One region of the Halomonas sp. I1 genome, then DNA from elsewhere that is predicted to be linked to it. Evidence: predicted binding sites of a transcription regulator. Region 1 holds the regulator's gene; each other region holds the start of a gene.
What was found. The regulator PhoB, encoded in region 1, activates phosphate uptake and scavenging genes when phosphate is short. The targets are predictions, from matches to a motif close to TGTCATANNNNTGTCANA.

Region 1 (7,120 bases):
TGCCGGTAATCTCATCGAGAATGACATTCAGTACTTGACTGGCCTTGTCCTTGGATAGATCGGCACGCTCGGCAATCGCCGCGGCGAGTTCTGGTTTGCGCATACAGCCCTCCTTGTTTGACATCCTACCGGTGTCGGCCCACCGGCACTCTTGTTCTTCGGTTTTTCGCTCATGGATCTCCGGCTCCGCCCACCGACTGACTCTCGGTGACCCTGTCCACAAGGACCCGGGCCCCATGGGCGAAAGCCGCGTTGGTGACACAACAACGGTGCCCGCTCACAACGGCCGACAACCAGTGACACCGGGTGGCGCCGTCGTCGACGACTCTAGCCTAGCAACGGCGGAGCGATCCGCGCCAGTTCGACTTTCCGACGTACCTGGCTTCCCGTCAACGCAAATCCGCTCAAACGTCCGTCCTCGTCTTCGGCCAGGGCACTCAGGTTCCGGCCCTCGCCCTCGATACGCCAACGCGCCGGTGTTTCCCGAGGCGGCAGCGAAACTACCGGCAGCAGCGGTGTCTTCACCAGCACCGGCCAGGGGCCATAGCGCACAGCGGTCGGTGTACCGGCCAGTGTCGCCGCCAGCGCCCTGGCGCTGGCCTGCAACGGCTGAACGTACATGGCATTGACCCCATCGACACAGGCCACGTCCCCCAGGGCATGGACACCGGGGGCCGAGGTGGCGAGATAACGATCGGTGAGAATGCCCTCGGGAGCCACCGACAGCCCCGCCGCCTCGGCGAGTTCGCTGCGCGGCCTCAGTCCGGTGGCCACCAGCACCAGATCGGCCTCGAGGCCGGTACCATCGTCCAGAGTCACGCCCACCCGGGCACCGTCACCGCTCAGTTCGACCACGCTGCGACCGGTGCGCAGTGCGATACCGGCCTCGATGAAGGCCTCACCGAGAGCATGCCCCAGGGGCTCCGGCAGCAGACGCGGCAAGGGCGCGGACTCCGGCGCGATCATCTCGACGGCATGCCCCCCCGCGGTCAGGTCGTTGGCATACTCGCATCCCACCAGGCCGATGCCGACGACGGCGACCCTCGCCGGCCTGCCCAACGCCGCCAGGGCGGCGTGGAAGGCACGATAGTCATCGAGATCATTGATGGTAAAGACCCGGTCGGCCAGGGCCTCGGGAATCGCGAAAGGCGGCGTGGGCACCGCGCCGGTAGCCAGCACCAGCTCGTCATAGGGCAGGCGCTCGGTACCAATGCTCAGATGACGCCCTGACGGGTCGATGGCATCGACCCGAGTCCAGGTGCGCACGACCACATCGAGCGCTTCGGCCACCTCAAGGGCAGAGCGACTGGCCAGTCGCTCGGGGGGCAGGCGCTTGGCGAAGCCGGTGGACAACATCGGCTTGGAGTAGTCGTCACCGCTGTCGCCGGTAATCAGCGTGATCGGCCGCTCCGGCTGCAGGGCGCGCAACTGGCGCACCAGGCCGAGACCGGCCATGCCGGAGCCGATAAGGGTCAGGGGAGCGGTCATGGAAATCCTCGTTGCACGGGCCGCCATGGCCCACCACGGAGCGGAATATCGACCCGCCATGGTACACTAGCTGCCCTCAGGATTGGACGCGGAGAGCACGAATTGCGCAATGGCCCATCACTCGAACCTCGATGGCGCCCCCTGGCGGCTGCCCGTCCGGACATGAGCCCCGGCTGGTGGGACTGGCTTGCCACCCGGGACTCGCTGACCGAACGCTTGATCGACGCCGGCCAGCCGCGCCGCTTCCGGGTTCGGTTACTCGATCAACGCCATGGCTACCCGCATCGCGACGAGGCCCTGGCACTGGGCCTGGCGACACACCGCCTCGCCTGGGTACGCGAAGTGGCGCTGTGCCTCGACGAACGCCCCTGGGTCATGGCCCGCTCGGTGGCTCCGCTGAGCGCCTCCCACAGCCAGCACCGGCTGGAACGACTCGGCGAACGGTCCATGGGCAGCTGGCTGTTCCGCCAACCGGACCTCGAACGCGGCCCGATCGAGATCTGCGCGAGCCCGGGCCCCTTCCACGACGCCGAGGGCCCCTGGGGGCGTCGCTCGGTGCTGCGACACGACCGCTTGATGGTGCTCGTCCAGGAGTTCTTTCAGCAGGCCATGGTGGATGATCTTGGCTTGCCTTCACGTTAAGAAAACACTGATTTATTACTGCGCTCGATAGCCTGGCCGCCGGCGGTACTCGTGCGCGAGCCCGGTCAAATCCTCATTTACTATCGTGTAAACTGCGGTTATTGCGTTCCGGCGACGAACCAGTCTCTCGTTGCTCGCGACATAAATCAGCGCTTCCTTAGGCTAAGAACTTTCAGAAACCGACCGCGACAAGGCCTCCTCCATGCGAGAGAACCTGATGGATTCATCCCTGATGCGCCCTTCCGGGCTGGCCCGACTGCCCGACTTCCTGCACCTCACTCGCCTCGACCGCCCCATCGGCACCTGGCTGCTGATGTGGCCGACCCTCTGGGCGCTGTGGATGGCCGCCCAGGGCGTTCCCGAGCGCAAAATCGTGCTGGTCTTCGTCGCCGGCGTCTATCTGATGCGTGCCGCGGGCTGCGTGGTCAACGATTACGCCGACCGCCATTTCGACGGCCACGTCAAACGCACCCGCAACCGGCCTCTGGCCACGGGGAGAATCAGCGAGCGGGAAGCTAAGGGCCTCTTCGTGACCCTGGTGCTGCTCGCCTTCGCTCTGGTGTGGCTCACCAACCCCTTCACGGTGATGCTGTCGGTCGGCGGCGTCTTTCTGGCCTTCATCTATCCCTTCATGAAGCGCTATACCCACCTGCCCCAGGTCTTTCTAGGGGCGGCCTTCTCCTGGGGCATTCCCATGGCGTTCGGCGCGGTGCTCGGCCATGTCCCTGCCGAGGCCTGGCTGCTGCTGGCCGCCAACGTGGCCTGGACCGTGGCCTATGACACCGAATATGCCATGGTCGACCGGGACGACGATCTGAAGATCGGCATCAAGTCCACTGCCGTACTGTTCGGCCGCGCCGACAAGCTGATGATCGGTCTGCTGCAGCTGGTCACTCTGGCGCTGCTGGCCAAGGTGGGCCACGCCCTGGAACTGGGCCTTTTCTTCTGGCTGGGGCTCGCCGCCATGGCGGCGACCTTCGTGCACCAGCAGCGGCTGATTCGTGACCGGGATCGCGACCGCTGCTTCCAGGCATTTCTCAACAACCACTGGTCGGGCCTGCTGGTATTTGCCGGTATCGGGCTGTCATGGTGGCCATCGCTCGGCGGCTGACATCATCATGAACAGGCAGGCGACAAGACGCGACTGTCACGGTATTGTCATAAGGAAATGCTGTCATCGTCACCGACTTGTCATTGACCTTGACCATGAGGCCCCGGGATGACCGCCAAGACCGTACTGATCGTCGATGATGAAGCGCCGATCCGCGAAATGATCGCCGTCGCGCTGGAGATGGCCGACTATCACGTCCTCGAGGCGGACAATGCTCAGGCCGCCCACGCCATGATCGTCGACCACCAGCCCGACCTGGTGCTGCTCGACTGGATGATGCCCGGCACCAGCGGTATCGAGCTCGCGCGCCGCCTGAAGCGCGAGGAGACCACCGCCGAACTGCCGCTCATCATGCTCACCGCCAAGAGCGAGGAAGACAACAAGATCCAGGGCCTCGATGCCGGCGCCGACGACTACATCACCAAACCCTTCTCGCCCCGGGAGCTGGTGGCCCGGCTCAAGGCAGTGCTGCGCCGCTCGACGCCCCACGGCGTCGAGGACCCGGTGGAAGTCGATGGCCTGCTGCTCGACCCGGTCAGCCACCGCGTCAGCGTCGACGGCAAGTCCCTGGAAGTCGGCCCCACCGAGTATCGGCTGTTGCAGTTCTTCATGACCCATCAGGAACGCGCCTACACCCGGGGGCAACTGCTCGACCAGGTCTGGGGGGGCAATGTCTATGTCGAGGAACGTACCGTGGACGTGCACATTCGCCGCCTGCGCAAGGCACTGGGCGACCCCTATCAGCAGTTGATCCAGACCGTGCGAGGCACGGGCTACCGTTTCTCCGCCAAGGGCTGACGTGAGGCGGCTCTGGAAACGCGAACTATGGCGTCTGGCGGGACTGACCGCCATCGGCGCGCTGATCGGCTGGCCCTTCTCGGCCATCGGCGCCGGCATCGCGGTAGCCCTGGCGCTCCAGCTGGCCTATCAGCTGCGCCAGCTTCACGCTCTGCACGAATGGCTGGCCCATCATCCTCATGACGAACCGCCCGCCGCCTCCGGCTTGTGGGGCGAGCTGTTCGATCGCCTGTACCGTTATCAGAAGGGTCAGCGCATCACGCAACGGCGCCTGCGCGACACCCTGAGACGGATTCAGGAATCCTCCGAGGCGATGCGCGACAGCGTGGTCATGCTCGACCGTCACGGCGACATGGAATGGTGGAACAGTGCCGCCGAACGCATGCTGGGGTTGAAACCTGCCCATGATCGCGGTCAGCACATCACCAACCTGCTGCGCGATCCGCGCTTCGTCGATTATTTCCAGGCCCGGGACTACCGCGAGCCCCTGACGCTGAGCTCTCCCATCGACGAGCAGATGATCCTGCAGTTCCAGATTACGCTCTACGGCGACGACGAACGCCTGGTGATGGCTCGCGATATCACCCGCCTGCATCGTCTCGAACAGATGCGACGCGACTTCGTCGCCAACGTGTCCCATGAGCTGCGCACGCCGCTGACGGTGCTGAGCGGCTATCTGGAAACCTATGGCGACATGGCCGACCAGTTGCCCGGCCGACTGGGGCGAGGTTTCGAGCAGATGCGCAGCCAGACGACGCGCATGCAGAACCTGGTCAACGACCTGCTGCTGCTGTCGCGACTCGAGATCGATCAGGGTGGCCAGGACGATACGCCCATCGAGCTTGCCGGTCTGCTGGACAATATCCGCCGCGATGCCGAGGCGCTTTCCGACGGTCGTCACCACCTCGATGTCGAGATCGACGACTCACGCCGCCTGGTCGGCAGCGAGAAGGAAATCCACAGCGCCCTCTCCAACCTCGCCTTCAACGCCGTGCGCTACGCCGGGGAGCAGGCCCATATCGTCCTGCGCTGGACGAGCCACCCGGACGGCGCCTGCCTGGAGGTGGAGGACGATGGCGAAGGCATCGACCCTCACCACATTCCGCGCCTCACCGAGCGCTTCTATCGGGTCGACAAGGGCCGCAGCACCGCCACCGGCGGTACCGGCCTGGGTCTGGCCATCGTCAAGCACGTGCTGCTGCGCCACGGCGCACGACTCGAGATCGACTCCCACCCCGGCGAAGGTGCCACCTTTCGCTGCGTGTTCCCCGGCGAACGACTGGCCGCCGCCGACGACAAGGGGGATCGCCAGCGGCGGGCCTGATCCAGGGCATGTCCTGCGCTCGTTCAGCGCACCGGTGGAGCGGCTCGACCGGCGTCGGGTGTCAGCGCCCGGTAATAGCGATCCCACATCAACACCGCGGCGGCCACGGCACCGGGCAGCAGGAAGAGATTGGCCAGGGGCACCCAGGTGATCAGCGTCACCCAGCCCCCATAAGTGAGAGTCGGCCAGCGACGCGCCGCCAGTCGTCGACGCATGTCGGCGAAGCTCACCTTGTTGTTGTCCATGGGGTAGTCGAGATAGGTGATGGCCACGGTCCAGGCCGTGAAGGCGGCCCACAACAGCGGCGCGATCAGATTGATCACGGGGATCCAACTGATCACGAACAAAATCGCCATGCGCGGCAGGATATAGGCCAGCTTGACCAGCTCGCGACCGAGGGCATCGATGGCAGCACGTACCAGGCCGCGATCATCCAGGGGCGCACGTCCGGTGACCTGGATCTCGACCTTTTCCGCCAGGAAACCATAGAAGGGCGCGGCGATCAGGTGCGTCACCAGGGTGAAGGTAAAGAACACGATCAGGACCAGACTGATCACGAACAATGGCCATATCAGCCAGGAGAGCCAGTCGAGCCATCCCGGTACCATCGCCATCCAGCCATCCAGCCAGCCACCGAAATGGCCCAGCACATAGGTCAACATGCTCCCATAGACCAGCAGGTTGACGAGTATCGGCAGAAACACATAGCGGCGCAGTCCCCGCGAGTAGACCAGGCGGGTCCCTCGAGACAGCGCCGTGAAGGCATCCAGCATCGGTTTCACATCCTCGATCACGACGAAAACGGCCGCCGCTCGTGGCGACGGCCCATGTCTTCAGGCATGACCCGGCGAAGGCGGTTTCAGCGCTCGCCGAGCTCCTGATCGAGATCATCCGGATCCGTATGGCGGATGTCGAGTCCCTTGACCAGATAGACCACATACTCGGCCAGGTTGTTGGCGTGATCGCCGACACGCTCCAGGGCTCGCAGGATCCACATGATGCCGAGCACCGGTGAAATGGCGCGGGCATCTTCCATCATGAAGGTCATCAGCGAACGCATGGCGGTCTGATACTCGCTGTCGACCTGTTCGTCCTCCTGCACGACCTGCAACGCCAGTTCGGTATCGAAACGGGCGAAGGAGGTCAGGGCATCGCGCATCATGCGCCGAACATGCTCGCTGATGATGCGAACTTCGACGAAGCCGCGGTTTCCGACGTTGTTCTCGATCAGCTCGATGGCATTGCGGGCAATCTTGCTGGCCTCGTCACCGATGCGCTCCAGGTCGGAGGCGGCGCGGATCACCGCCAGTACCAGACGCAGGTCCGATGCCGCAGGCTGGCGGCGAGCCAGTACCCGTGTGCACTCGTCATCGATCTTGATCTGCATGTCGTTGACGGCGCGATCATTGTCCACCACCCGTTCGGCCAGGGAGGAATCGGCTTCGAGCAAGGCGCCCACCGCATCCTGTACCTGCTTCTCGACCAGGCCACCCATGGCCATCAGGTGGGTCTTGAGTTCCTCGAGCTCATGATTGAACTGGCGAGAAATATGCTGGCTGTGAATATCGCTGGTGATGTCCATCAGACTCTCCTGGGAGCAGGGCCATCAGGCCATGCGTCCGGTGATGTAGTTCTCGGTACGCGCGAGGCGCGGATTGGTGAACAGGGTATCGGTGGGGGCGTATTCCACCAGTTCGCCGTTCTGCAGAAAGGCGGTGTAGTCCGAGACTCGTGCTGCCTGCTGCATGTTGTGCGTG
Region 2 (7,120 bases), on a different contig from region 1:
GCGATCCCCAACCTGATCGCCCTGGCACTGTTGTCACCGGTGGTCTTCAAGCTGACGAAGGACTACTTCGATGGCAAGGAAGTCCTGCCCGGCGAAGACCTCGATAAGTAAGTGATGACATGGCCGGCAGATGCCGGCCATGCTCATTCGATTTCATGGGAAAGGTTAGCGAACCGATGAACGAACAACGCAAGACGCCGCTCTTCGATCTGCATATGGAGCTCGGAGCACGAATGGTCCCCTTCGCGGGATATTCGATGCCCGTGCAATACGAACTCGGCGTCAAGAAGGAACACGAGCATACCCGCCGAGCCTGCGGGTTGTTCGACGTCTCTCACATGGGGCAGGTGTTGCTGCGGGGGCCGAGACCGGCCGAGGCACTGGAAGCACTGGTTCCGGCAGATCTGGTCGGGTTGCCCGATGGCCGGCAGCGTTACGGTCTGTTCACCGCCGAGGATGGCGGCATTCTCGACGATCTGATGATCGTCAATGCCGGCGAGCATCTTTATCTGGTGGTGAATGCCGCCTGCAAGGAGCAGGATATCGCCCACCTGCGTCGTGGCCTGCCCGATCACGACATCGAGGTGCTGGATCGCGGTCTGCTGGCCTTGCAGGGGCCCGAAGCCGCATCGGTGATGCAGCGACTGTGTCCCGAGGCCGTCGAGATGGTGTTCATGCAGCATGGTCGCTTCACTCTCGACGGGGTCGAGGTATGGATCAGCCGCAGCGGTTATACCGGCGAGGATGGTTTCGAGATTTCCGTGCCTGCCGAGCAGACCGATGCACTGGCCCGGCGTCTGCTGGCCGAGGAAGAGGTCGAGGCGATCGGTCTGGGCGCGCGGGACTCTCTGCGTCTCGAGGCCGGGTTGTGTCTCTACGGTCACGATATCGATACCACGACGACCCCGGTGGAAGGCGGCCTGATATGGGCCATCGGCAAGCCGCGTCGTCGAGAGGGCGAACGCCCCGGTGGTTTTCCCGGAGCCGATCTCATCCTGCATCAGGTGGCCGAAAAGGATCACCAGCGCAAGCGGGTGGGTCTGCTGGGTGAGGGCCGTGCCCCGGTCAGGGAAGGGGTGGAGCTGTATGATGGCGACGGCAACGCGATCGGTGTCGTGTGTTCCGGTGGCTTCGGTCCGAGCATCGGGCGTCCAGTGGCCATGGGCTACGTGGCGATCGAACAGTCGACCATCGATACCGTCGTCTACGCGGAGGTGCGTGGCAAGCGCTTGCCGATGACGGTGACCAGAATGCCCTTCGTGAAGCCGGGCTATTATCGCGGTTGATGATCGCGGCTGCGAATTATACCGTTATCTACCATTGAAATGGTGACGAACAGAACGGCTGCCCTCGAGGGTGGCCGTTTTTTTATCCGGGATTGATCGAATATGGCGCCCAAGAGCGTATTCTCAAGCGTTCAATGCTAATGAGCGCCGGGGATAAGACGAAGCGAGGGTCATTCGCCATGGGGCTAAGGAAACGCTAAGTACGCGTCGTCGCCGGTGGGTCGATCCAGCGGAACGTCAGGCTGATCCGTAGCCCCCGGTGTCGTCGGGTGGGCAGGCTGTGTTCGAGCCGCGACTGTACGCCGGCTCCCATCAGCAACAGGCTGCCGTGGGGCTGATCGACATTGAAGGCCGGGGCATGTCGGTCCTTCCAGCGAAATCGCAGGGGACGATCGGCGCCCAGGCTCACGGCAGCGATCAAGGGAGATTCGCCGAGTTCAGGCTCATTGTCGCTGTGCCAGCCCATGCGGTCCTGGCCATCGGCGTACCGGTTGAGCAGCACGCTGTTGAAGCGCGCCTTGACGCCACCGATGGCCAGACGCCGCCGGACGGCATCACGAATACCGAGCACGTCGGGATGCCAGGGGGCCGGCGAGAAATGCCGGCCCGAGTAGCGATAGCCGGCATCGCCCATCCAGACCTGCCGACGGGGAATCGGGTGTTCGCGCCCATACAGCCGCAGGGTCGGACACTGCCAGTCGAGGTCGGCGTCGAGACGATGCAGGGCCGTCGTGGCATCGGCATCGTCCAGCAACGCCGCATGACGGATCAGCGGCGGCGAATCCAGCAGGATCTCGCCGCCACTTTCATGGAGCAAGCGTGACATGCGCTCAGCATGCCACGGCGTGCCTCAGCCGGCCAGGTGCAGGCTACCCATCGCAAAGGCGTAACCGATGGCGGCACCGGCGAGGACATCGCTGATGTAGTGCAGGCCGAGTCCGACGCGTGAAATGGCGATCAAGGAAACGATCGGCAGCAGCCAGGGGGCGAGCCAGGGAGTATGCATGGCGGTCAGTGCCAGAAACATGACCGCATGCATGGTATGACCGCTGGGAAAGCTGTAGCGGTCCCGGGCCGGTTCATTGCAGGCAATGGTGCGAAAGGTGATGAAAGGGCGCTCGCGACACAGCCGGGTCTTGACCAGTCGATAGAAGGCGATGGCGGCCAGAGCCGTGATGACGTACTGGGCCATCAGGCGCCAGCCTGCCGGCCCGTCATGGAACAGGGGCTGCAGCAGTATCAGTCCCACCCAGAGCGACCAGTCTCCGGCCCGGCTGGCCAGCCTCAAGGTCGCCAGCCAACGTCGATAGATGCTGAAACCGGCCATCCATTGGCAGAGTTGCCATTCCAGCAGGTCGAGCCGTTCAAACACGGCAGGGGTGCGTGGTCTCATCGGACACCTCCCGGGCGAGGTTCAGTGCGGCGAGGAAGTCGTCGGTGATGGCGGGCCAACGGTATTGCAGCGCCCGTTCACGGGCCGCCCGGCCCAGCCGAGCGTAGCGTGCCGGCTGCTGGCTGAGGGCAACGGCGGCGTCACGGAAGCCGTCATCGTCGCCGACGGTCAGGCTGACGCCGTTGATGTCGTCGTTGATGAGTTCGGCCCCGGCGGCATGGCGAAAGGCGATGACGGCCAGGCCGCTGGCCATGGCCTCGAGCACCACATTGCCCCATGTCTCGGAGATCGACGGGAAGATGAAGAGATCGGCGCTGGCATAGTGCCGAGCCAGGCTCTGCGGGTCGATGAAACCGGTGAAGTGGACATCGGGCAGGGCTTTTTCCATGCTGCTTCGGCCCGGGCCATCACCGACCACCACGATGCTCATTTCGGGCCGGGCCGCCAGCATGGCGGCGAAGGTATCGCGCAGCAGGTCGAGGTTCTTCTCCGGCGCCAGCCGGCCGACGTAGAGGGCTACCGGTCGGTGCTCGTCGCTGCGCCAGCTTTCGCGAAGGTCGGGGCTGCGATGTGCCGGCGAAAAGGCCTCGCCGTCGATGCCTCGCGCCATGACGCGGACATTCTCGAACCCCTTCGAGGTCAGCTCCGAGGCCTGTCGGTGCGTCGGCACCAGGGTGCCGGCACAGCGATTGTGGAAATGGCGCAGGCGTCGTGTGACCAGTGGTGAAAGCCAGCCGATGCCGTAGTCGCGGCAGTAGTGATCGAAGTTGGTGTGCCAGCCACTGACGACGGGGATGTCGAGCCGTTCGGCCGTGCGCAGTGCTGACCAGCCCAGAGGTCCCTCGGTGGCCACATAGATGACGTCGGGGCGCGTTTCCGTCCAGAAGCGCTGCAGGCGCCGGCCCGCCGGCAAGCCGAGACGCACCTCGCGATACCCCGGCATCGAGAATCCCCTGACCTGAAGTTCGGCACTCATGCCGTCGGCCGGGTGCTTCGGCCCGGCGGGGGCGGGGCGTACCAGCTGCAGGGTCGCGTTGCGCCTCAGCAGCTCGGCGCTCAATTGGTTCAGGGTATGGGCGACACCGTTGATATCCGGTGACCAGGTTTCGCTGACCAGGCAGATGCGCATGTCGATCCTCGTGCCGTCCGGCGCCGGAATGGCGTCCTTTGGCACCGACCATGCCCGGTGTCGATGACAGCCGGGCGACAGCAAGATGAAGAGCCGATGACGCGGCCGCCTTCAGCGCAGTACTTCGAGGGGGTCCATCGGCTTGCCACCGTGGCGCATGTCGAACAGCAGCTCGTGGCGACCGCTGTCGGCCTTTGCGACGACGCATAGCGGGGTACCGCGGTCGACGTCCTGACCGCTGTCGACGAACAGCCGATCGCATCGGGCATACACGCTCTGCAAGTTGCCCGGGTGATGGACGATGACGACCTGGCCGAGCTGGCGCATGCTGTCGGCGAAACGCACTTGCCCATCGGCCACGGCCTTGGCGCGCGCCGACTCGCCGGTGGCCAGCAACATGGGTTGCAGGGTCCCGTGGGCATCCTTGCCGAAACGCCGCGTCACGTCATAGTCGTCGAGTGGCCAGGGCCACCCCTTGGCGTCATCGGGCATGGTGCCGGGGTCGGGCAGGCGAGCCGGCGTCGTGGGTGGCGGGTTCGATGCCGTGCTGCCGCTCGAGGAAGCGGTGTCACCAAGGGGGACCTGGATCAATTGGCCGACCTTGAGGTCGGTGGGGGTGACGCCGGCATTTGCCGCGACCACGCGCTCCGGGACGGCGCCGAAGCGACGTGCCACCGAGGTAAAGGTATCGCCGGGACGTATCTGATAGCGATAGGGGCCCCCGGAGGGAGCGCGTTCTCGTTGGCCGGGCACGAGGACGCGTTGACCGACAGCCAGTCCCCGCGGGTCGATACCCGGATTGAAGCGTTGCAGCCTGACGAGCGGGACCTCGGCACGCTGGGCAATGCTGCCCAGGGTGTCGCCGCGGCGGATGGAGACCCACTCGCCGGCGATGCCGGCATGGGCGCCGCGGGTCGCGTCGCTGGCGTCGTTCGATGTCGAAGGCTGGCCGGCGCAGCCGGCCAACAGGGTGAACAGCAGTATCAGCGCGAATCGAGGGCGGCGTCCTTTGCCTGCCACAGGGCGTTGAGCCATGAGTGGAAGCGTTCCTTGTAGTTCGAGTCTTGGTGATAGTCGCCGGTCTGCATCCAGTCGGGCACCGAGAGATGGCGTGCCCGGAGGTGGATGAGCCCCTCCTGGCCGCACAGGAATCGCCAGAAGTGCGGGTCGGGGGTATCGTAGCTCAAGGTGACATCGAGGATGCCGCCGAGCCGGTTGCCGAGCAAGCCGACGACCTGGGCGATGCCGCCGGCCCTGGGCGGGAGCAGGTGCCGGTAAGGGCTATGACGGGCGGCATGCTTGGCAGGCGTGAACCGGGTGCCTTCGACGAAGTTGTAGATGGCGATGGGGCGCTCTCGGGCATGGCGACACATGCGCTCGGTGGCTTCGCGATCGCGGCGCGCCAGGTGAGGGTGACGTTCGCGTTGTTCCCGGGTCAGGCGCCTGAGCATCGGAAACTCCAGGGCCCAGAAGGCCAGTCCGACGACGGGGATCCAGATCAACTGGCGCTTGACGAAGAAGTGCGGCATGGGGATGCGCCGATGCAGGGCCATCAGCAACACGAAGATATCGGTCCAGCTGCGATGGTTGGAAAGCACCAGCCACCAGTCGTCGCGACTCAGACCGTCGGGCAGCTCAAGATCCAGACGGGGTGACAGCCAGCGGCGCATCCACCAGAGGTTGACGTCCAGCCACCAGCGGGCGACGGCATTGAGCCCCGCGAGTACCCGCCTTCGCAAGGGGCGCCCCGGGGTGACGAGCTTGAGCAGGGTGAGCGCGACCAGCGGCATCGCCCAGAACAGGGTGTTGAGAGTCAGCAGCAGCAGGCTGACGATCCCTTTCAGGGTCGACATGCCGGTTACCTCCATGAGCGTCATCAGCCCGCAATGCTAATGGAGAATGTGCCTGGTCGCCAGGCGAGATCCCCGAGAGGTAGGGCGATCGCCGTTGGGGCAGCCCGAGCGACAACGCTTGACGACGATAGCCCTGCCCCGGGGTACGGCGGATCAGTCGCGCAACTCGGGCAACGACTCGAACAGCGACAACGCCTCGGGGTTGGCCAGGGCCTCGCGGTTCTTGACCGGGCGGCCATGGACCACGTTGCGGACTGCCAGTTCGACGAGCTTTCCCGAGAGCGTGCGCGGCAGGTCGTCGACCTGGATGATGCGGGCCGGCACATGTCGAGGGGTGGTATTGGCGCGAATGGTCGTCCGGATCTCGTCGCGCAGGGCGTCATCGAGGGTCAGGTCGTCTCGTAACCGTACGAACAGCACCACGCGGATATCGTCGCCCCATTCCTGGCCGATGCACAGTGACTCCAGTACCTCCTCGACCTTCTCGACCTGACGATAGATCTCGGCGGTACCGATTCTGACTCCACCGGGGTTAAGCACGGCATCGGAGCGGCCGTGGATGATCACACCATCCTCCGGGGTGATCTCGGCGTAATCGCCGTGAGCCCAGATACCGGGAAAGGTAGCGAAATAGGCGTCGTGATAGCGTTCGCCATCCGGGTCGTTCCAGAATCCGATCGGCATCGCGGGGAAGGGACGGGTGCAGACGAGCTCGCCCTTTTCGCCGCGCAGCGGTCGCCCGTCGTCGTCGAAGACGTCCACGGCCATGCCCAGACCTCGGCATTGCAGTTGGCCCCGGTGGACCGGGCGTATCGGGCACCCCAGGGCAAAGCAGGAAACGATATCGGTGCCGCCGGATATCGAAGCCAGCAAGAGGTCGTGCTTGATGTCGCGGTAGACATAGTCGAAGGACTCGTGAGACAGCGCCGAGCCCGTGGAGAGGATGGCGCGCAGCGATGTCAGGTCGTGATCTCGCCCGGGGGCGAGCCCTTCTTTCTCGCAGGCGGCCAGGTAGCGGGCGCTGGTCCCGAATACCGTGATGCCTTCGCGGGCGGCGATTCGCCACAGGACCTCGGTGTCGGGAGCGAAGGCGGCGCCATCGAACAGTACCAGGGTCGCACCACTGGCCAGTCCGGACACTAGCCAGTTCCACATCATCCAGCCGCAGGTGGTGTAGTAGAAGAGGGTATCCGAGGCCGACAGGTCGGTATGCAGGCGGTGTTCCTTGAGATGCTGGAGCAGGGTGCCGCCGGCACTGTGGACGATGCACTTGGGTGTGCCGGTGGTGCCCGATGAGTAGAGAATGTAGAGCGGGTGGTCGAAGGGCCGCGGGAGGAAGTCGATTTCCTCGGCGTCATTGTCGAGGTAGTCATCCCAGGCCACTGCGCCGGGAATGTCGTCCAGCGACGGGCTTTCCTCGAGGAAGGGGAACACCACCAGGCTGTCGAGCCCATCGAGG
Region 3 (7,120 bases), on a different contig from region 1:
CTCTACCCACACCAGGCCGACATCCATGTTGGTGGCGATGGATGTCGGCAGGGTATCCCTGTGCAGGGTGGCACGATTCTGTCGATCCGTTTCGTTGAGCAGAGCGGCCGGATCATCGGGGCCCACTCTCAGGATGGCGTTGTCGATGATCGCGCGGGCGAGCATGGTCATCAGCGAGCCGGGTACGCCATGACCGGCGCAGTCGATGATGCCCATGAGGTAGCCGCGATCGGTGGCGTGGAAGACGTAGATATCGCCACCGACCCTGTCCCTGGGGCGCCAGAGTACGGCGTGACGGCCGGGCAGTTTCGCCTGTAGCTGGCGGCTTGGCAGGATGGCCCGCTGGATGATGCTGGCGTACTCCAGGGAGGCATCGACCTGACGCCTGGCTTCGGCCATTTCGTTGTTGGCCTGGACCAGGGCCTGGGTGCGCTGCTGGACCCTGTCTTCGAGATCCTGAGTATGACGCTCGATACGACGCGCCATGTGGGTAAAGTCGCGTGACAACTCGCCGATTTCATCGTGGCGCTCGGTGGGAAGCCGATGGTCGAAGTCGCCGTTGGCAAGTGCTCGCGCGGAACGCTGCAGTCGGCGCAGGGGGCCGAGAATGAGACGTTCGGTCGCGTAGGAAAAGGCAACCATCAAGAGCGCCAGAATCAAGGCCAGGGTGGCCGTCATCGGCCACAGCCAGTGGTCGCCGAGCAAGGGAGCCGCACGCAGATCAAGGGCGCTGACCAGCAGCCAGTCGAGTGCTGGGAGATAACCGACGGCGACCAGGCGAGGTTCACCCTCCAGTGTCGCCTCGAATGTCTCCACGCCGCCCGGATGCCGCCGTGTCTCTTGCAGGGCGGACCGAAGTCGGTCTCGAGACGCCTCGTCATCGAGCAGTGACTGGATGCGTCGCTGGGTCATGTCCTGATCGGCCACATGACGGCCGATGGCCACCCGTTGCCGCTCCGGGTGCGCCTGGATCTCGCCCTGAGCATTGACGATCATCGGCGTGATGCCCGCTGGGCTATCACGGATGAAACGATCGAGAAAGTGCCCCAGGTCGATGCCACCGCCCGTCAGTCCCAGCAGCTCTCCGTTGCGACGGATCTTGACGTTGAGCCATACCTTGGTCAGTTCCAGCTTCTGGTCTCGGCTGACATTGATGCTGTAGGAGCCCATGTCATCGGCGACGTCGCCATACCAGGCATCGGCCGGGTCGTCCGGTGACAGGCGGTAGCGAGGTTCGGTGCTGAACGGTCGTTGGCCGTCGTTGTAGTAGTAGTCGCCGCTGGCGTGGTCGACGATGAAGTAGGCATCGCCACTGAACTGGCGGCGATAGCCGCTTGCCTCATCGAAGAATCTCTCGCGCAGGGCAGGGTCGTGCGGATTGTCCAGCCATTCCCGGGTGACCACCGAATCGGCCAGGCGTCGTGATAGTGCCAGATCCCGTGAGACAGGCGTGAGTATCCGCTGCATGTGGAGCAGCGTGTATTGCTCGGCGTAGCCGGAGGCGAAGTGGCGTCGTACGTCATCAAGTGCCTGCCAGGCGATCAACAAGGCGGGCACGAGGGCAACGAGACACGCCAGCAGCAGTGTCAGGGTGGACTTGCCACCGAGTCCCCAGTATCTGGCCATAGAAGAGAGCGCTTCCCTGCGTAGTCATCGGCGGGTTGAGACCCGCTACTTTCGTTTTAGCTTACACGATGCCACAAGGCGGCGTTGACTACGAGTCGTCATCGGGAGGGGCTTGTCGAGTGCCGCAGCCAGCGACCCATCAGGAGTGCGAAGGCTGGCGCGCCGGCCAGCAGATAGAGATGGTAGGTGACCAACCGCCAGACGACCACGGCGGCGGCGGCCTGAGTGGCGGGCATCAGTGGCATCAACAGCGCGCCGACGCCGAGTTCGGCGGCACCGGCACCGCCGGGCAGGATGCTGACCTGGCTGGCTGCCATGGCCAGCATCTGGGTCAGGAAGGTCCAGGCCCACTCCACCTGGCCGCCCACGCCGAGCACGGCCAGGTACAGCAGGCTATAACGCAGTAGCCAGTGTGCCGCACACAGGCCAAGGATGGCCGCCAGCCGGGTGGGTGGCAGGCAGAGTGTGGCGATCAATGCACGACGGCAGCCGATGAGTCGCCGGGCCAGCCAGCGGCGACGGCGGGGAGACAGGCGTCGTAACCACAGGCTCGGGCGTTGGCGCAGTAGCCGGGGGAGTCTCAGGATCGACAGACCGACCAGCAGCATGAGACCGACCAGGCCCAGCATGGCGATGGCCAGCAGCCCCTGGTGGGGCCAGACCACATTGCCGCCCAGCGAGATGCTTGCCAGCACGCCGAGTATCGCCAGGAAGAACAGCATGTCGCAGCCCTGGTCGACCAGGAAGATTGCCGATCCCCGCGACGGCGAGAAACCGCGCCTGGCCAGCAGGGCCAGCAAGGTGACGGCACCGCCGCTGCCGCCGGGGGTGGCGCAGAGGGCGAACTTGGCGGCCATCTCGATGGCCAGTGCCTCGCCCTGGCCGAGTCGGCCGGCGCGGCCGTCCAGCAGCAGACGCAGACGAAGGGCGTTGAGGTTCCAGCAGGTCATGGTCATGACCAGCATCAGGCCCAGCATGTCGATCGGGAACTCGACCAGGACATCGACGACGTTCTCGCCGCCCAGCAACCAGGGCACCACCAGGGCCATGGACAGGGCCAGCCCCAGCCAGCCCCAGCGGGCCAGCAGGCTGCGTTCCCTGCGCGGTCGAGCCAGTCGCTCAGCCATGCCGCGAAAGGCCGGACTCGTCCGCTCCGGGTGTCAGGGTCGTGTAGTGGTCGAGCAGGCCGTCAATGACGTTCTTCCAGCCGAAGCGGCGCTCGACGTAACGATGCGCGTGCCGACCACTCGCTTCGACGTCGTTGAGGAACAGTTCTTCTACCGCCCGGGCCATGTCCGCCGCATCCAGCGGCTCGCAGAGAATGCCACCGCCCAGCGGGACATTCTCGATCAAGGCGCCGGCTCGGGCGGCGACGACCGGCAAGCCACAGGCCATGGCCTCCAGTGCCACCAGGCCGAAGGTTTCCCGGGTACCGGCGTGAATCATGGCATCGGCACTGGCCAGGGTGCGGGCCACCTCGCGGCTGTCGCAGCAGCGGGGCACAACGGTGACATTGTCGGGAACCCGGGTCGGCATGCCCGGCCCCATCAGCAGCAGGTGGTAAGGGGAGCCGAGTCTTTGCATCACCTGGAGCAGCACATCGACATTCTTTTCCCGGGAGTTGCGGCCGGCGAAGGCCAGCAGGCGGGTCTGGTCGGACAGGCCGAGGTTGGCGCGCAGGTCTGGATCGGCACGGTCCGGTCGGAAGGTCTCCAGATCTACGCCGAGGGGCTGGGTTCGTACCCCTTCCACGCCCCATGACTCGAGGCGTTCGGCCATGGCCCGGCAGGGGGCCATCACGCTGTCGAACCGCCCGTAGAGATCGGCCACATACTTTTTCAGCCGATGCCTCACTGCGCCGCCAAAGCGATCCCCCATCAGGCGTGGCAGGTCGGAGTGATAGAACCCCACGACCGGCACGCCGAGTCGCTGTCCGGCTTCCAGGGAGGCCCAGGCGGTGACATAGGGGTCGCCGGCCTCGATCAGGTCGGGGGACATGGCCGCCAAGGCGTCTTGCCAGGGGCGACGGCGCAAGGGAAAGCGGTACCCCTGGCCCAGGGGCAGTCGCAAGGCGGGCAGGGTATGCAGGCCACCGAGGGCATCGCGCTCGGCGCCGGGTACCAGCAGGCTGGTGCGGATGTTGTCGTGGATGGACAGACAGTGGTGCTTGGCGCTCAGGTAGGTACGCACGCCGCCGCTGGCGGGGGCGTGGAACATGGTGACGTCGACGAGATGCAAGGGACCCTCCCGGAATGCCGATACCTGTCCCCAGCCTAGGCATCATTTACGACAGTTCGACGACAGCCGAAAACAAGACGGCGGCCCGAGGGCCGCCGTTCGTGTCGCATCGGGCGAGAGGCGTTCGCTCAGTCGGCGGGTCGGCCGACCAGCGAGCGGGTCTCCTCGCGGGCTTCGGTCAAGGCGATCCGGACCGGGTCACCGAGCTTGAAGCGTTCCTCGCCCTCGATCTGGATGCGGCCTTCCTTGTCGTCGATGACCACCTTGTCCCGGTCGCTGTGCATCAGCGGGGCGGGCACAAAGGCGGTCGCGCCGTTGGCCGTCAAGCGCACCCGCATGCCGCCGCGGTTGATGGCGATGATCTCGGCGTCGAAGGCGTCGCCGGATTCGGCGTGCGGGCCGAGGTAGCGAACATAGAGCCAGTCCTTGACGTCGCGCTCGGCCATGCGGTTCAGGCGACGGCGTTCGGTCAACTGCTCGGTGAGCTCGAGGCTGGCTTCTGCCGGGGCCTGTTCTCCCTTTAGTACGCGCTTGATCAGGCGGTGGTTGACCATATCGCCGTACTTGCGGATCGGCGAGGTCCAGGTGGCATAGGCCGCCAAGCCAAGACCGAAGTGCGGACCGGGGCGGGCGGACATGCTGGTGAAGCCCTGGAAGCGGCGCAGTCGCGCATCGAGCCAGGGGTCGTCACGCCCTTCCAGCTCTCGCTTGAGCTCCTTGTAGCGTGGCAGCTCGGTGAGCGCTTCCAGCGCGACCTCGATGTCCTGGTCGGCCAGGAAGTCGCGGGCGGCTTCGGCCTTTTCCGGTTCGAAGGCGCGGTGGACATTGAAGATGCCATGGCCCACATGCTCGGCCAGCAGATGCGCGCAGCAGGCATTGGCCGCGATCATCGATTCCTCGATCATGCGGTTGGCGATGCGTCGCTGCTCGGTGCGGATGTTCAGCACATTGCCGGCATCGTCCAGGTCGAAGACGTAGTCCGGTCGGTCCTTGAAGACCAGGGCATGTTCGGCGCGCCAGGCGGTTCGTGCCTCGGTCAGATCGCGTAGTGCTTCGAGCTGCTCGCCGATGCCTGCCTCGGGCTTCCACTGGCCCTGGCCTTCCAGCCAGTCGGAGACGTCGTCATAGGCCAGTCGCGCATGGGAACGGACCGTCGCGGCGAAGAAACGATAGTCACCGAGCGAGCCGTCGGCCTCCACATCCAGGGCGCAGGCCAGGGAAGGGCGGTCCTGGCCTTCCCACAGCGAGCAGAGGTCGTCGGCCAGGCGTTCCGGCAGCATGGTGACGTTCTGTCCGGGCAAATAGACGGTGAAGGCGCGGGTGCGTGCTTCCAGGTCGACGCCATCGCCTTCCACGACATAGGCGGTGGGGTCGGCGATGGCCACGGTCAGGCGCCAGCCTCCATTGTCCCGGGGCTCGATACGCAGGGCGTCGTCCATGTCCCGGGTCTTGGCGTCATCGATGGTGAAGAAGGGCGCCTCGGTAAGATCTTCGCGCTGAAGGCCTTCATCGTGCAGCGGCCAGTCATCACCGGCCTCTGGGCTGGCCTGTTCCAGGGCATGGCGAGCCAGGGTCACGCGCCAGGGGGCGGCCGGATTGTCGTGCTTGGTGACCAGCTCGTCGATCTGGGTGAAGAAGGCACGGTCGTCCGGCTTGAGCGGGTGCCGCACGAGGCGAGCCACGACCCAGTCGCCCTCGTCCAGCGACGCTTCGTCGAGGCTGCGCTTGACGCGTGCCTTGAGGGCATTGCTGATCGAAGGGTGGTCGGGAATCACTGCCAGGCGACCATCACGCTTGCGGACCCGGGCAATGAAACGTTCCAGCCCCTGCTCGATCAGGGTATCCGGCTCCGCCGAGGTCTTCTCGCCTTCCTCGTGAAGGACGGCCTCGACCCGGTCGCCATGCAGTACCTGCTTCATGGCGGGCGGTGGCACGAAGTAGGACGTGCCATCCTCGGTTTCGAGGAAGCCGAAGCCACGCTCGGTGGCCTTGATCACGCCTTCGACTCGAGGCGTGTTGTCGCGAATCTGTTGCTTGAGCTGAGCAAGCGCCGAGTTGTTCTGCAGCATGATAACGATCGAATGGCGGGATAAGGGAGCCACTATACGGATTCCGCCGGCCCACGCCAATCACGGCGCAGGGCCCTCGCGGATAGTGCCATCCAGCGAGGCTGATCCACCGTGAGGGGGGGGCATCACGCTGTTTAGCGAGGGTTGGGGGACCAAGGTATAAGACAAGTGGTATTTGATTGGTATTGTTGTTGGTCTATATTGGTCCTATATCGATACGTCACGAGAGCGACCATGGATCGTCGATTTCAACAACTGCGACTCGACCCCGACCTGTCCACGCCGCTGTACCACCAGCTGGCGAGCCGGCTGGAAGACGCCATCGAGGAGGGCGCCTGGCAGGCCGGCGAGGCCCTTCCCTCCGAGCGGGCCCTGGCCGAGTCGTTGGATGTCTCGCGGATCACGGCCCGCAAGGCCCTGGACCGGTTGGCCGAGCGCGGGCTGATCCGCCGTACCCGAGGGTCCGGCACCTTCATTACGCCACGCCTCAACCAACCCCTGACGCGCCTGGCGAGCTTCACCGAAATGCTGACCCAGCGTGGTTTCACGCCACGTTCGCGCTGGCTGTCACGAAGTCTGGCCGCTCCCTCGGCCGACGAGAGCCTGCGCCTCGGCCTGGGCGGCGATGCCCGCGTCGCGCGTCTCAAGCGCCTGCGACTGGCCGATGGCGTAGTGATGGCGGTGGAGGAGAGCTGCCTGCCGCAGTCGGTACTCGGTGATCCCCAGAAGGTGGAAGACTCGTTGTATGCCTTTCTGGAGGACGCGGGGCGGCCGGTGGCGCGGGCCCTACAGCACGTCACGGCGGTCAATGCCGACGCCGAACTGGCGGGGCTGGCCGAGGTGCCGGAGGGCCAGGCGCTGCTCAAGGTGACCCGTCAGGGCTATCTGGCCGACGGCACGCCGGCGGAGCTGACGGTCACCTACTGCCGTACCGACTATTACGACTTCATTGTCGAGCTGACACGTTGAGACCCGACGTCGAGATCTGATGTCGAGAGAACACCGGGAGATACCATGCGTTACGGCAACATCCTGACACCCGACGGCTGGCGGCTCGGCGAGCTGCACTGGCACGACGGGCGCATCAGCCGCATCGACGGGGAGCCGGTCGATCCCGAGGACAACGACCTGCCGCGCCTGCTGCCGGGTTTCATCGACCTGCACGTGCACGGTGGGGGCGGTGCCGA

Region 2: RSO41_RS03775 (glycosyltransferase family 1 protein) is a predicted target of PhoB. The motif match lies at 3,871-3,888, and genes of this name have one in related genera.
Region 3: RSO41_RS05710 (glycosyltransferase family 1 protein) is a predicted target of PhoB. The motif match lies at 3,912-3,929, and genes of this name have one in related genera.

The regions. Positions count from the first base shown of each region.
Region 1 covers NZ_JAVXUS010000001.1:287,975-295,094, forward strand. Annotated here, with positions in the region: gene RSO41_RS01330 (HU family DNA-binding protein) at 1-103, opposite strand, end outside; gene RSO41_RS01335 (NAD(P)/FAD-dependent oxidoreductase) at 328-1,488, opposite strand; gene RSO41_RS01340 (chorismate--pyruvate lyase family protein) at 1,651-2,130, shown strand; gene ubiA (4-hydroxybenzoate octaprenyltransferase) at 2,348-3,241, shown strand; gene phoB (phosphate regulon transcriptional regulator PhoB) at 3,350-4,039, shown strand; gene phoR (phosphate regulon sensor histidine kinase PhoR) at 4,041-5,363, shown strand; gene cysZ (sulfate transporter CysZ) at 5,387-6,136, opposite strand; gene phoU (phosphate signaling complex protein PhoU) at 6,223-6,945, opposite strand; gene pstB (phosphate ABC transporter ATP-binding protein PstB) at 6,970-7,120, opposite strand, start outside.
Region 2 covers NZ_JAVXUS010000002.1:156,351-163,470, reverse strand. Annotated here, with positions in the region: gene RSO41_RS03795 (alanine/glycine:cation symporter family protein) at 1-111, shown strand, start outside; gene gcvT (glycine cleavage system aminomethyltransferase GcvT) at 177-1,286, shown strand; gene RSO41_RS03785 (alpha-ketoglutarate-dependent dioxygenase AlkB family protein) at 1,483-2,112, opposite strand; gene RSO41_RS03780 (phosphatase PAP2 family protein) at 2,137-2,679, opposite strand; gene RSO41_RS03775 (glycosyltransferase family 1 protein) at 2,651-3,808, opposite strand; gene RSO41_RS03770 (murein hydrolase activator EnvC family protein) at 3,920-4,843, opposite strand; gene RSO41_RS03765 (acetyltransferase) at 4,792-5,661, opposite strand; gene RSO41_RS03760 (acetoacetate--CoA ligase) at 5,815-7,120, opposite strand, start outside.
Region 3 covers NZ_JAVXUS010000003.1:50,410-57,529, reverse strand. Annotated here, with positions in the region: gene siaA (biofilm regulation protein phosphatase SiaA) at 1-1,626, opposite strand, end outside; gene RSO41_RS05715 (lysylphosphatidylglycerol synthase transmembrane domain-containing protein) at 1,725-2,753, opposite strand; gene RSO41_RS05710 (glycosyltransferase family 1 protein) at 2,746-3,864, opposite strand; gene RSO41_RS05705 (exoribonuclease II) at 3,993-5,933, opposite strand; gene RSO41_RS05700 (GntR family transcriptional regulator) at 6,168-6,902, shown strand; gene RSO41_RS05695 (N-acetylglucosamine-6-phosphate deacetylase) at 6,948-7,120, shown strand, end outside.